Regions from separate parts of the Salmonella sp. A1325 genome, predicted to be linked through region 1. Evidence: predicted binding sites of a transcription regulator. Region 1 holds the regulator's gene; each other region holds the start of a gene.
What was found. The regulator PhoB, encoded in region 1, activates phosphate uptake and scavenging genes when phosphate is short. The targets are predictions, from matches to a motif close to CTGTCATAAAACTGNCNNAT.

Region 1 (3,679 bases):
AATACCGTCAGGGGCGTACGCAACTCATGGCTAACGTTGGCGAAAAAGTTACGTCTGGCGCCTTCAAGCTGATGCATTTGCGTCACATCGCGCGCCACCATCAGGAGTTGTTTATCGGTATAAGGCATGACGCGGATCTCCAGATGCCGCCCAGTATTGAGCACCAAATGAAGCGGACGGGTGAAATCACGCGTTTTTAAATACTGGGTAAACTCCGGATAACGCAGTAGATTGAGAATATTCTGCCCGTTGTCATCCGGCCAGCGTAGCCCCAGTATCTGTTGCGCCAAACCGTTACACCAAAAAATGCCGCCCTCTTCTGTGGTCAGTACCACGGCATCAGGCAGCGACTCCGCGCCGCTGCGAAAACGTTTAATCAGGTTCCCCAGCTCGCGGCGACGCTTCTTATTTCGCAACTGCATCTGGTGTAAACCGTATAACAGCGGTTCCCAACTTCCCCGTCCCGGCGGCGGCGTCATACTTCTGTCGACCCAAAGCCACCAGGAGAGGCGTAATAAATTCCAGAAATGCCAGACAAGCAGTCCCGTCACCGCCGCCAGTAAAAACCACGGCAGATAACCAAAAAAAGCGCTAAGGATAAGCGCGGGGATGCAACAGAGCACCAGCTCCAGCACCAGCCTTTTCCATGACAGCCGTTCCAGCACGCGTCATACTCCCTCAAGAATGGAAAGCCTTCTCCGCCAGAAACCTGTGTTCTACTGGCGGAAAAGGCATTAAAAGCGGGTCGAAAAACGATACCCTGTCCCGCGTACCGTTTGCACCATCCGGTCGTGGCCGCTGTGCTCCAGCGCCTTACGCAAACGGCGAATATGCACGTCGACCGTCCGGTCTTCAACGTACACATTGGTGCCCCAGACATGATTGAGTAGCTGTTCGCGGCTGTAAACCCGTTCCGGGTGCGTCATAAAGAAATGGAGTAATTTAAATTCGGTCGGCCCCATATCCAGCGGGCTGTCGCCGGTCATCACGCGGTGAGAGCCAGGATCAAGGCTCAGTCCCTGCATCTCGATCACCTCTTCGACCGCCATCGGCGAGATGCGCCGCATAACGGCTTTAATGCGCGCCACCAACTCCTTGGGGGAAAACGGCTTGGTAATGTAATCGTCAGCGCCGGTTTCCAGCCCGCGCACACGATCTTCTTCCTCACCTCTTGCGGTCAGCATAACCACAGGAATATCCCGGGTCAGGGCTTCACGTTTGAGATGTTTAATAAACTGTAACCCTGACCCGCCGGGCAACATCCAGTCAAGAAGGATGAGATCCGGCCAGGGTTCATTAAGTTTATTCACCGCACTGTCATAATCTTCGGCTTCTACGGGCTGAAAGCCATTTTGTTCGAGCACGAAGCACACCATTTCACGGATCGGCGCCTCATCTTCTACGACCAGAATACGTCTCGCCATAATTTGCCCTGTTAGTCGTTAGTTATCAATGCCGCGCCATTATGCGTCAGATTTATGACAGATTTATGAAAAAAAAAGGCGACATTGACAGCATGTTGATGATTTATGACACCGGTGAAACCGTGCATTACCGTGTACCGGCGGTAAATTGCGCCCAAAAATGGAAGGGATGACGTGTATAATCCCGTTCACGCTTTTTTTGCATGGAACTATTATGCGCATCCTCCACACCTCTGACTGGCATCTGGGACAAAATTTCTACAGTAAAAGCCGCGCCGCGGAGCATCAGGCTTTTCTGGACTGGCTGCTGGAGACCGCGCAGGCCCATCAGGTGGATGCCATTATTGTCGCTGGCGATATTTTTGATACCGGTTCGCCGCCAAGCTATGCCCGAGAACTTTATAACCGTTTCGTCGTTAATTTACAGCAAACGGGCTGTCATCTGGTGGTGCTGGCCGGTAATCATGATTCCGTCGCCACGCTAAACGAGTCACGCGACATTCTGGCGTTTCTCAATACAACCGTGATCGCCAGCGCGGGCTATGCGCCGCGGCTACTTCATCGTCGCGACGGTTCTCCGGGCGCCGTACTGTGCCCCATTCCCTTTTTGCGCCCGCGCGACATTATTACCAGTCAGGCGGGATTATCCGGCAGCGAGAAACAGCAGCAACTTCTTCATGCGATTGCCGATTATTATCAACAGCAGTATCAGGAAGCGTGCCAGCTACGCGGCGAACGAAAGCTGCCGGTTATCGCGACGGGACATTTAACCACCGTCGGCGCCAGCAAAAGCGATGCGGTTCGCGACATTTATATCGGTACGCTGGATGCCTTTCCGGCGCAGCATTTCCCGCCAGCGGATTATATCGCATTGGGACACATTCACCGCGCGCAATGTGTCGGCGGCACGGAGCATATCCGCTATTGCGGCTCGCCCATCGCCCTCAGCTTTGATGAGTGCGGCAAAAGCAAATGCGTGCATCTGGTGACCTTCGAGCAGGGGAAATGGCAAAGTACCGAAAGTCTGGCTGTCCCCGTGACTCAACCGTTGGCGGTTTTAAAAGGCGACCTGGCGTCAATTACCGAACAGCTTGAGCAGTGGCGCGGCGTTGAGCAATCGCCCCCCGTCTGGCTGGATATTGAAATCACAACCGATGACTATCTGCACGATATCCAACGCAGAATACAGACATTAACGGAGTCACTCCCCGTAGAGGTATTACTGGTGCGCCGTAGCCGCGAACAGCGTGAGCGCTCGCTGGCGAACGAGCGGCGGGAAACATTAAGCGAGCTTAGCGTGGAAGAGGTTTTTACGCGGCGTCTGGCGCTGGAAGCGTTAGATCACCCGCAGCGCGAGCGCCTGAATCAGCTCTTTTCCAGCACGCTCTACGCGTTGAATGAGGAGCATGAGGCATGAAAATTCTCAGTTTGCGTCTGAAAAACCTGAACTCGCTGAAAGGAGAATGGAAGGTCGACTTTACCGCCGAACCGTTTGCCAGTAACGGGTTATTCGCCATTACCGGCCCGACCGGCGCGGGAAAAACCACCTTGCTTGACGCCATCTGCCTGGCGCTGTACCACGAAACGCCGCGCCTGAATACGGTATCGCAGTCGCAAAACGATTTGATGACGCGCGATACGGCGGAATGTCTGGCCGAAGTGGAGTTCGAGGTAAAAGGCGAAGCCTGGCGCGCGTTCTGGAGCCAGAACCGAGCCCGAAATCAGCCTGACGGCAATCTCCAGGCCCCACGCGTAGAGCTGGCGCGGTGTTCAGACGGAAAGATCTTTGCCGATAAGGTAAAGGATAAACTGGAGATGATCGCCACGTTGACCGGGCTGGACTACGAGCGCTTCACCCGTTCGATGTTGTTATCACAGGGGCAGTTCGCCGCCTTTCTTAACGCCAAAGCGAAAGAGCGCGCAGAGCTTCTGGAGGAGCTCACCGGCACTGAGATTTACGGGCAGATCTCCGCACAGGTATTTGAAAAACATAAATCAGCCCGTCTCGAACTGGAAAAGTTACAAGCGCAGGCCAGCGGCGTCGCCCTATTGGCGGACGAACAGTTACAGCAACTGGAAGCCAGTTTGCAGGCGCTTACTGACGAAGAGAAACGCCTGCTGGCCAGCCAGCAGGGACAGCAGCAGCACCTTCACTGGCTGACCCGAAAAAACGAGCTCCACACTGAATTACACGCCCGACAGCAGGCGCTGTACGCAGCACAAGAGGCGCGAGAAAAAGCGCAGCCGCAGCTCGC
Region 2 (3,679 bases), on a different contig from region 1:
CCATGAAGCGGTAGGCTTAACCGGTATTACCCTGACCAAGCTGGACGGTACGGCGAAAGGCGGGGTGATTTTCTCGGTAGCTGACCAGTTTGGCATTCCTATTCGTTACATTGGCGTGGGCGAACGTATCGAGGATTTGCGTCCGTTTAAGGCGGACGATTTTATTGAGGCACTTTTTGCCCGAGAGGATTAACAATGATTCGCTTTGAACATGTCAGCAAGGCCTATCTCGGCGGGAGACAAGCGCTGCAGGGAGTGACATTCCATATGCGGCCAGGCGAGATGGCGTTTCTGACCGGCCACTCCGGCGCGGGGAAAAGTACCCTGCTGAAGCTAATCTGTGGGATTGAGCGGCCCAGCGCCGGCAAAATCTTCTTCAGCGGGCATGATATTACGCGCCTGAAAAACCGCGAAGTGCCGTTTTTGCGCCGCCAGATTGGGATGATTTTCCAGGATCACCATCTGCTGATGGATCGCACGGTCTATGACAATGTGGCGATACCGTTAATCATTGCCGGCGCCAGCGGCGATGATATCCGTCGTCGTGTGTCGGCGGCGCTGGATAAGGTTGGACTACTGGACAAAGCGAGAAACTTCCCGATTCAACTCTCCGGAGGCGAACAACAGCGCGTGGGCATCGCCCGCGCGGTGGTCAATAAGCCAGCGGTATTGCTGGCGGATGAACCGACCGGGAACCTGGACGACGCGTTGTCGGAAGGGATTTTACGTCTGTTTGAAGAGTTTAACCGCGTAGGGGTGACGGTACTGATGGCGACGCACGATATTGGACTTATCTCCCGTCGTTCCTATAGGCAGCTCGTCCTGAGCGATGGACATCTGCATGGAGGCCTGGCCAATGAATAGGCGCGACGCGATTAACCAAATCAGGCAGTTCGGCGGACGGTTGGATCGACTGCGTAAGTCTCGCGGCGGAACAGGCGGCGGGCGCAACGCGCCAGGACGCCAGAAGCCGACGCCGAAACCGAACTCACGTAAAACGAACGTCTTTAATGAGCAGGTGCGCTATGCCTGGCACGGCGCGCTGCAGGATCTGAAAAGCAAACCGCTGGCGACGTTTCTGACGGTGATGGTGATCGCCATCTCCCTGACGCTGCCCAGCGTCTGTTACATGGTCTATAAGAACGTCAACCAGGCGGCGACTCAGTATTATCCGTCGCCGCAGATCACCGTTTATCTGCAAAAAACGCTGGATGATGACGCGGCGGCGCGGGTCGTTGGGCAGCTTCAGGCCGAGCAGGGCGTTGAGAAGGTCAACTACCTGTCCCGTGAGGACGCGCTGGGAGAATTCCGCAACTGGTCGGGTTTTGGCGGCGCGCTGGATATGCTGGAAGAGAACCCGCTACCGGCGGTGGCGGTGGTGATCCCCAAGCTGGACTTTCAAAGTACCGCCTCGCTTAATACGCTGCGCGACCGTATCTCGCAGATTAACGGCATTGACGAAGTCCGCATGGATGATAGCTGGTTTGCGCGCCTGGCGGCGCTCACCGGGCTGGTGGGCCGTGTGTCGGCGATGATCGGCGTGCTGATGGTCGCGGCGGTCTTCCTCGTTATCGGCAACAGCGTGCGCCTGAGCATTTTTGCCCGTCGCGACACCATTAACGTGCAAAAGCTGATTGGCGCGACCGATGGCTTTATCCTGCGTCCGTTCCTCTACGGCGGCGCGTTGCTCGGTTTTTCCGGCGCGTTTCTGTCACTGATATTGTCTGAAATTTTGGTGATGCGTTTATCATCGGCGGTGACTGAAGTGGCGCAGGTCTTCGGCACGAAGTTTGATCTCAATGGCTTATCGTTCGATGAGTGCCTGTTGCTGCTGCTGGTCTGTTCCATGATTGGCTGGATCGCCGCCTGGCTGGCCACGGTGCAACATTTACGTCACTTTACTCCCGATTGATAAAATCGTGGTATAATCTTTCCCTGCAATGGGCTTCCGTTCGCAGGGAAAGAGTCCCTGTTGTCTCTTCCCCGCGCGTCATCTTTATGTCACAAGATTTGTGCAAATTATGCACAGTGTTACATTGAACTTGTGGATAAAATCACTGTCTGATAAAAGAGTGGGTGATATTCTCGTTGCTCATCGGCTTTGGCACGGTTGTTGCTCGCTGACGGTGCCAGGCAATACTGATTGAGAGGATTTGAATGACCAAAGAAATGCAAAATTTAGCTTTAGCCCCTGTTGGCAACCTGGAATCTTATATCCGGGCGGCGAACGCGTGGCCGATGTTATCGGCTGACGAGGAGCGGGCATTGGCTGAAAGGCTGCATTACCAGGGCGATCTGGAAGCAGCTAAAACGCTGATCCTGTCTCACCTGCGCTTTGTTGTTCATATTGCTCGTAACTATGCGGGCTATGGTCTGCCGCAGGCGGATTTGATCCAGGAAGGCAACATCGGCCTGATGAAAGCCGTACGTCGTTTTAACCCGGAAGTAGGCGTGCGCCTGGTTTCCTTCGCCGTACACTGGATTAAAGCAGAAATTCACGAATACGTGCTGCGTAACTGGCGTATCGTTAAAGTCGCAACCACGAAAGCGCAGCGTAAGCTGTTCTTTAATCTGCGTAAAACCAAGCAGCGTCTGGGCTGGTTTAATCAGGATGAGGTTGAAATGGTGGCGCGCGAACTGGGTGTTTCCAGTAAAGACGTGCGTGAGATGGAGTCGCGTATGGCGGCGCAGGACATGACGTTTGACATGTCTTCGGACGATGAGTCCGACAGCCAGCCAATGGCGCCGGTGCTGTATCTGCAGGATAAATCGTCTAACTTTGCCGACGGCATTGAAGACGATAACTGGGAAGAGCAGGCCGCCAACCGACTGACCGACGCGATGCAGGGGCTCGACGAGCGTAGCCAGGATATTATCCGCGCTCGCTGGCTGGACGAAGACAATAAGTCTACGTTGCAGGAGCTGGCCGATCGTTACGGCGTCTCCGCTGAGCGTGTGCGCCAGCTTGAAAAGAACGCCATGAAAAAGCTTCGCGCTGCGATCGAAGCGTAATCTTCGCGAATTGCCAATGAACCCTCGAATGTGAATTCGGGGGTTTTGTTTTTTGTAGGCCGGATAAGGCGTTTACGCTGCCATCCGGCAACACGTTTGCCCGATGGCGCTTCGCTTATCGGGCCTACGGGCCCTTCCTCTCCCCCACCGACACAAATCTGTTATCTGGATGTAAATTTAGCTATTCCAAAATAATAAAAATCGGGTATGTTTTAGCAGAGTATGCTGCTAAAGCACGAGTAGCTAGCCAATAATCGAAATAAAGTGCTGAACAATAACACCACAACACACGTAACAACCAGAATAATGGGGATTATCAGGATGAATATGAAGGGTAAAACGTTATTGGCAGGATGTATCGCCCTGTCATTAAGCCATATGGCATTCGCCGAGGACATTAAAGTCGCGGTTGTCGGCGCGATGTCCGGTCCGGTAGCGCAGTATGGCGATCAGGAGTTTACCGGTGCGGAACAGGCAATTGCCGATATCAATGCGAAAGGCGGTATTAAAGGCGATAAGCTCGTCGCGGTGAAATATGACGACGCCTGTGACCCGAAACAGGCGGTAGCTGTCGCTAACAAAGTGGTGAACGACGGCATCAAGTATGTTATCGGTCACTTATGCTCCTCTTCCACACAGCCAGCGTCTGATATCTACGAAGACGAAG
Region 3 (3,679 bases), on a different contig from region 1:
GCCGTAGATATCGTTTGGCGCGTCCCATTCCTTAGTCCAAAGAAATGAGAAACCAAATTTCTGGATACTTGGCCAGGAGGAGATGATCAATGAGACGATAATACCGCCCAACATCAATAGCACAATCAGCGCAGCCAGTTTTACCAGCGCGCTGAAAATCATGTCGCCTTTTTTACCCGGCGGGTTAAAAGCAGGCTTGGTTGCAGCCATAAATTACTCTTTCCATTAAACGCGTTTTACGACGTTGCCCCTGCCGGATGGCGCTACGCTTATCCGGCCTACAACGTGGGCCTGCGGTCGAAACCGTAGGGCGGATAAGCGTAGCGCCATCCGCCAATTCGTTAATTAATACAGCGCCTTACCGTTGCTGTCTTTTATACTGGTCTTCCAGGCGGTACGAACCTGCTCAACAACGTTATCCGGCAGGCTGGCGTAGTCCAGATCATTCGCCTGCTTAGCGCCATTTTTGTAGGCCCAGTCGAAGAACTTCAGCACTTCAGCACCCTGCTCAGGTTTCTTCTGCGCTTTGTGGACCAGGATAAACGTGGTGGAGGTGATTGGCCACACATCGTCACCTTTCTGGTTGGTCAGATCCTGCGCGAAGGTTTTGCTCCAGTCTGCGCCTTTCGCCGCATTAGAGAAGCTCTCTTCCGTCGGGCTTACCGGTTTGCCGTCGGCAGAAACCAGTTTGGTGTAGGCCAGGTTGTTCTGCTTGGCATACGCATACTCAACGTAGCCGATAGCGCCTGGCAGACGCTGTACAAATGCCGCGATGCCGTCGTTACCTTTACCGCCCAGGCCGGTTGGCCAGTTCACGGTAGAACCCGCGCCCACTTTCGATTTCCACTCGTCGTTGACTTTCGCCAGGTAACTGGTGAACACGAAGGAAGTACCGGAACCGTCAGCGCGACGCACCACAGCGATGTTCTGAGAAGGCAGCTTCACGCCTGGGTTCAGTTTGGTGATGGCTTCATCATCCCACTTCTTGATTTTACCGAGGTAGATGTCACCCAGCGTTTTACCATCCAGCACCAGTTCGCCGGATTTGAGGCCTGGAATATTCACCGCCAGCACCACGCCGCCGATCACCGTCGGGAACTGGAACAGGCCTTCCTGATTCAGTTTTTCGTCAGACAGCGGCGCATCGGAAGCGCCGAAATCAACGGTATTCGCGGTGATTTGTTTCACGCCGCCGGAAGAGCCTATCCCCTGGTAATTGACTTTGTTACCGGTTTCTTTCTGGTAGGTATCCGCCCATTTGGCATACACCGGCGCAGGAAACGTTGCACCGGCACCTGTCAGGCTTGCTGCTGCAAAGGCAGAGAACGCGCTCATCGATAAGGTCGCGGCGACAACAGTTGCGACAGTGGTACGCATAACTTTCATAATGTCTCCTGCACGGTTTCGGTAAATCGTTGTTTGAGTTGCTACGATGAGCAAAATAGGACAAATTGATGACAGTTATATGTCTTGATTATGACGGTTTGATGACAATGGAAATAAAAAAGCTGGCCCGGGGAGACACCAGACCAGCCTGCAGGGGGAGATGAATTAAACTGTTTGCGCAACCACAGACGGTTTCAACAGCGCGTACATCAGGCCGCAGACAATCGTGCCCAGGGCAATCGAGAGCAGGTACTGCATCACATGTTCCACCGCATGCGGGATCGCCAGGACAAAGAGGCCGCCGTGTGGCGCCATCAGTGTACAACCGAAATACATGGACAGTCCCCCGGCGATTGCGCCACCGACCATCGTGGAAGGGATGACGCGCATCGGGTCACGCGCGGCGAAGGGAATCGCCCCTTCAGAGATAAAGCACAGCCCCAGGATAAAAGATGCATTACCCGCTTCATGCTCAGCGGCATTGAATTTCGCTCTGGCCGCCCAGGTTGCGACGCCCATTCCTAATGCCGGTACCATCCCTGCCGCCATAATGGCCGCCATTGGCATATAAGAATGAGAAGCCAGTAAACCGACGCCGAAGGTATACGCAGCTTTATTCACCGGCCCACCAAGGTCAAAACCTTGCATTGCGCCCAGCAACATTCCCAGCAAGATAGCATTCGTAGAGGTCATATTCCCCAGGAACGTCGTCAGCCCTTCCATCACCGCAGAAACGGGGCCACCCACCACGTAAATCATGATTAGGCCGGTAATCAGCGTAGACAGTAGCGGCAGAACCAGCACAGGCTTAAGCGCTTCCATTGACGCTGGCAGCTTAATATTTTGCGCCAGAAACCGTACGCTGTAACCGGCCAGAAAACCGGCCACAATCCCTCCCAGGAAACCAGCACCGCACAGGCTGGCCAACATCCCGCCAATAAGCCCCGGGGCCAGACCCGGACGATCGGCAATTGAGAAGGCAATAAACCCAGCCAGTACCGGCACCATCAGCGCAAAGGCCGCCTTACCACCGATTTGAAATAACGCAGCCGCCAGCGTGCCCGGCTCATTGAAGGCCTGGATACCGAAGACAAAAGAGAGCGCGATACATAACCCTCCCGCCACCACCAAAGGAAGCATATGGGATACGCCGGTCATTAAATGCTTATAAACGCCGGGTAGCTCTGTTTTACCAGCTGAAGAAGAGCGCCCGGCACTCCCCTGATAGACCTCGGCGCTATTGAAAGCATTATCCATTTCCTGCGCACTCTTTTTTAGCGCCGCGCCGGTACTGGTGCGATAGAGTCTTTTGCCAACAAAGCCTGACAGATCCAGCTCAATATCCGCCGCGATAATCACCACATCCGCTTGCGCTATCTCTTCCGCGGTCAGCGTGTTCTTCGCCCCGACGGAACCGCGAGTTTCAACCTTGATCCAGTCACCACGCTTGCGGGCTTCAATTTCCAGCGCTTCGGCAGCCATAAAGATATGGGCGACGCCCGTCGGACAGGCCGTCACAGCAACAATTTTTTTAGTCATAGTAGGGTACCCTGTTCTTTTAATTTAAAGAAAAAGCGGGAAAAAATGTTACAGGCGTGACCAGGCCGCTGCTTTCTGGAACAGCGCGTCATCCGGGCGAATCCCGGTATAAAGGACAAATTGCTCCACGGCCTGAATAGCAAACACTTCGGAACCGGTAATCACGGTTTTACCGCGTTCACGGGCGTAGCGGATCAGCGGCGTGACGGGCGGTAGCGCCACCACATCAAAGATAACGCTCGCCTTATCCACTTCCTGTTCGGAATAAGAGAGTTTGTCGGCATCATTACCGCCAGCCATTCCGATAGGCGTGGCGTTAATTAACAAATCGGCTTCAATACCGTCGGTATCCGGGCGCCATTCATAGCCATAGAGTTCGGCCAGTTGTTTACCTGACGCTTCATCAATCGCGACAATATAACCACGGGTAAACCCCGCATCCTTCAGCGCGCAGGCCACCGCCTTTGCCATACCACCGCTGCCACGCAAAGCAAATACCAGGTCGGGAGAGACCTTGTAATTCGCCAGCAAGCGAGCTATTGCAATGTAATCGGTGTTGTACGCCTTCAGATGGCCATTGGTATTCACAATGGTATTAACTGAGTGAATGGCCTGAGCAGAAGCATCCAGTTCATCCACCAGCGGAATGCAGGCTTCTTTAAACGGCATAGAGATCGCGCACCCACGGATCCCCAGACCGCGCACGCCGCTAATGGCCTGCGTAAGATCGGTCGGCGAAAAGGCTTTGTAGAGA
Region 4 (3,679 bases), on a different contig from region 1:
TTTTTCACCAATCATCACGACCACCAGCAGGATTACCGCCAGAATGCTGCCGCCAATCATCACCATAAAGCCGCCATCCCAACCGAAGAAGTCAACGGTATAACCCACAATGGCGCTTGCAGCGACAGAACCGCCCAGGTAACCAAACAGACCGGTAAAGCCCGCCGCCGTACCCGCCGCTTTTTTCGGCGCCAGTTCCAGCGCGTGCAGACCGATCAACATTACCGGGCCGTAGATCAGGAAGCCGATGATAATCATACAAGCCATATCAACGTTCGGGTTCCCTGCCGGGTTCATCCAGTAAACGATGGTCGCGATAGTCACCAGGGTCATAAAGAACACGCCCGTCGCACCGCGGTTGCCGCGGAAGACTTTATCCGACATCCAGCCACACAGCAGCGTGCCCGGAATACCCGCGTATTCATACAGGAAGTAGGCCCAGGAGGATTTATCCAGTGCGAAATGCTTCACTTCTTTCAGGTAGGTCGGCGACCAGTCGAGGATGCCGTAGCGCAGCAGATAAACAAACACGTTGGCGATAGCGATGTACCACAACAGTTTGTTTGGCAGTACGTACTGCATGAAGATCTGCTTCGCAGTCAGCTCTTCTTCCGCTTTTTCGTTGTAGTCGTCCGGATAGTCGTTTTTATACTCTTCGATAGGCGGCAGACCGCAGGATTGCGGCGTATCGCGCATCATTGCGAAAGCGAACAGCGCCACCACAATCGCGCCAAAGGCTGGCATATAGAGCGCCGCTTTCCAGTCGTTAAACCACGCCATCCCCAGCAGGAACAGCAGTGGCGGGATCCCGCCGCCGACGTTATGCGCACAGTTCCAGACCGACACAATGCCGCCGCGTTCTTTCTGCGACCACCAGTGAACCATCGTACGTCCGCACGGCGGCCACCCCATCCCCTGGAACCAGCCGCAAAGGAACAACAGCACAAACATCACGGCGATGCTGGATGTCGCCCACGGTACAAAGCCCATAAACAACATGACTGCTGCGGCCAGAATCAACCCTGCCGGCAGGAAAACGCGCGGATTCGAGCGATCGGACACCGAACCCATTATAAATTTCGAAAAACCATAAGCGATGGAAATCCCGGACAGAGCAAAGCCCAGATCGCCGCGTGAAAAACCCTGTTCTACCAGGTAGGGCATCGCGAGGGCAAAGTTCTTGCGCACCAGATAATACGCGGCATAGCCAAAGAATATCCCCAGGAAAATCTGCCAGCGTAATCGGCGATAGGTCGGATCAATCTCCGCCGCTGGCAAGCGCGCTTTATGCGGCGCTGGTTTAAAAATACTCAACATATTGTAGCCTCCGTGGCCCATATTTTATTTAGAGGTAAACACCGCAGTTTGTTCAAACAACCCCGCTGCTCCCAGTGTGGCCGCGATGTTAAGTAAAGATACGTCACGTTAATGTGAATTACAGCACATATTGTTACAGTTTTACGACTAATGTTCAGAAAGGCGCACGAAATCACGTTTCATTTTCGAATAGTGAGCGATTATGCGCGAAATCAAACATTCCATATGATTTGTATGGCTAAATGATAAAAAACGAACTGTGAGGAAAAACAATGAAAACTCGCGACTCGCAAGCAAGTGACGTGATTATCATTGGCGGTGGAGCAACAGGCGCAGGGATCGCCCGCGACTGCGCGCTGCGCGGTTTACGTGTCATTCTGGTGGAGCGGCATGATATAGCGACCGGCGCGACCGGGCGTAACCACGGGCTGCTGCACAGCGGCGCTCGTTATGCGGTTACCGACGCGGAATCCGCGCGCGAGTGCATTAGTGAAAACCAGATTTTAAAACGGATCGCCCGCCATTGCGTCGAACCGACGGATGGTCTGTTTATTACGTTGCCGGAAGATGATCTTGCGTTTCAGGCCACCTTTATTCGCGCCTGTGAAGCGGCAGGCATTCGCGCTGAAGCCATCGATCCGCAGCAGGCTCGCATCATCGAACCTTCCGTTAACCCTGCGCTCATCGGTGCGGTAAAAGTGCCGGATGGCACCGTGGACCCTTTCCGCCTTACCGCCGCCAATATGCTGGATGCCAGAGAACATGGCGCAATCGTGTTAACGGCGCATGAAGTGACCGGGCTCATTCGTGAAGGCGCAACGGTCTGCGGCGTCCATGTGCGCAACCATCTCACTGGCGAAACCCAGACGCTTCACGCGCCGGTGGTGGTCAATGCGGCAGGTATCTGGGGGCAACGGATCGCCGAATACGCCGACCTGAGTATTCGCATGTTCCCGGCGAAAGGCTCGCTGTTGATCATGGACCATCGGATCAACCAGCATGTCATTAACCGCTGCCGGAAACCATCGGATGCCGACATTCTGGTACCTGGCGATACGATTTCACTGATCGGCACCACCTCTACCCATATTGATTACAATGAGATAGACAGCAACCGCGTCACCGCAGATGAAGTCGATATCCTGCTGCGTGAAGGGGAAAAACTGGCCCCTGTCATGGCGAAGACGCGTATTCTGCGCGCGTATTCCGGCGTCCGCCCGCTGGTGGCCAGCGATGACGATCCCAGCGGTCGTAACGTCAGCCGCGGTATTGTGTTGTTCGACCACGCCGAACGCGACGGGCTTGATGGCTTCATTACCATTACCGGCGGGAAGCTAATGACTTACCGCCTGATGGCGGAATGGGCGACCGACGCCGTGTGCCGCAAGTTGGGCAATACTCGCCCCTGCATCACGGCGGATACGCCGTTGCCTGGCTCAAAAGAGTCTACGGAACATACGCTGAAACGCATTATCTCGCTTCCCGCGCCGCTACGCGGATCGGCGGTTTATCGGCATGGCGATCGCACGCCGGGGTGGCTGAGCGAAGGCCGCCAACACCGTAGCCTGGTCTGTGAATGCGAGGCCGTCACGGCGGGAGAAGTGCAGTATGCCGTCGAAAACTTAACCGTGAATAGCCTGCTGGATCTGCGTCGTCGCACCCGCGTAGGGATGGGCACTTGCCAGGGCGAGCTGTGCGCCTGCCGCGCGGCCGGGCTATTGCAGCGTTTTAATGTGACGACCGCGGCGCAATCTATTACGCAACTCTCTGAATTTCTGAATGAGCGCTGGAAAGGCGTACAACCTGTCGCCTGGGGAGACGCGCTGCGCGAAAGCGAATTCACGCGCTGGGTTTATCAGGGATTATGCGGTCTGGAGAAGGAGCACCAGGATGAAATTTGATACGGTTATTATGGGCGGCGGTCTCGCCGGTTTGCTGTGCGGACTGCAACTCCAGCAGCATGGATTACGCTGCGCCATCGTCACCCGCGGACAAAGCGCACTGCATTTTTCCTCCGGCTCGCTGGATCTACTCAGCGCCCTGCCCGACGGCCAACCGGTGACCGACATTACCGCCGGGCTTGATGCGCTGCGCCGCCAGGCACCTGAACATCCTTATTCACGTTTGGGCGCGCAAAAAGTCCTTACGCTGGCGCAACAGGCGCAAACGCTACTTAACGCCAGCGGCGCGCAGTTATACGGCGACGTACAGCAGGCGCACCAGCGTGTCACGCCGCTTGGCACATTGCGTTCAACCTGGCTTAGCTCGCCGGAAGTACCGGTCTGGCCGTTATCCGCACAGCGAATTTGCGTCGTCGGCGTTAGCGGATTACTGGATTTCCAGGCGCACCTTGCGGCAGCGT

Region 2: rpoH (RNA polymerase sigma factor RpoH) is a predicted target of PhoB. The motif match lies at 1,986-2,005, and genes of this name have one in related genera.
Region 3: pstS (phosphate ABC transporter substrate-binding protein PstS) is a predicted target of PhoB. The motif match lies at 1,442-1,461, and genes of this name have one in related genera.
Region 4: glpT (glycerol-3-phosphate transporter) is a predicted target of PhoB. The motif match lies at 1,448-1,467, and genes of this name have one in related genera.

The regions. Positions count from the first base shown of each region.
Region 1 is NZ_JAMLWO010000003.1:136,008-139,686, reverse strand. Features, by position in the region: gene phoR (phosphate regulon sensor histidine kinase PhoR) at 1-665, opposite strand, end outside; gene phoB (phosphate response regulator transcription factor PhoB) at 735-1,424, opposite strand; gene sbcD (exonuclease subunit SbcD) at 1,639-2,841, shown strand; gene sbcC (exonuclease subunit SbcC) at 2,838-3,679, shown strand, end outside.
Region 2 is NZ_JAMLWO010000004.1:126,159-129,837, reverse strand. Features, by position in the region: gene ftsY (signal recognition particle-docking protein FtsY) at 1-193, shown strand, start outside; gene ftsE (cell division ATP-binding protein FtsE) at 196-864, shown strand; gene ftsX (permease-like cell division protein FtsX) at 857-1,912, shown strand; gene rpoH (RNA polymerase sigma factor RpoH) at 2,158-3,012, shown strand; gene livJ (branched chain amino acid ABC transporter substrate-binding protein LivJ) at 3,334-3,679, shown strand, end outside.
Region 3 is NZ_JAMLWO010000015.1:32,953-36,631, reverse strand. Features, by position in the region: gene pstC (phosphate ABC transporter permease PstC) at 1-210, opposite strand, end outside; gene pstS (phosphate ABC transporter substrate-binding protein PstS) at 346-1,386, opposite strand; gene NAZ64_RS20935 (fructose-specific PTS transporter subunit EIIC) at 1,552-2,925, opposite strand; gene NAZ64_RS20930 (shikimate 5-dehydrogenase) at 2,974-3,679, opposite strand, start outside.
Region 4 is NZ_JAMLWO010000012.1:121,164-124,842, reverse strand. Features, by position in the region: gene glpT (glycerol-3-phosphate transporter) at 1-1,317, opposite strand, end outside; gene glpA (anaerobic glycerol-3-phosphate dehydrogenase subunit A) at 1,590-3,218, shown strand; gene glpB (glycerol-3-phosphate dehydrogenase subunit GlpB) at 3,208-3,679, shown strand, end outside.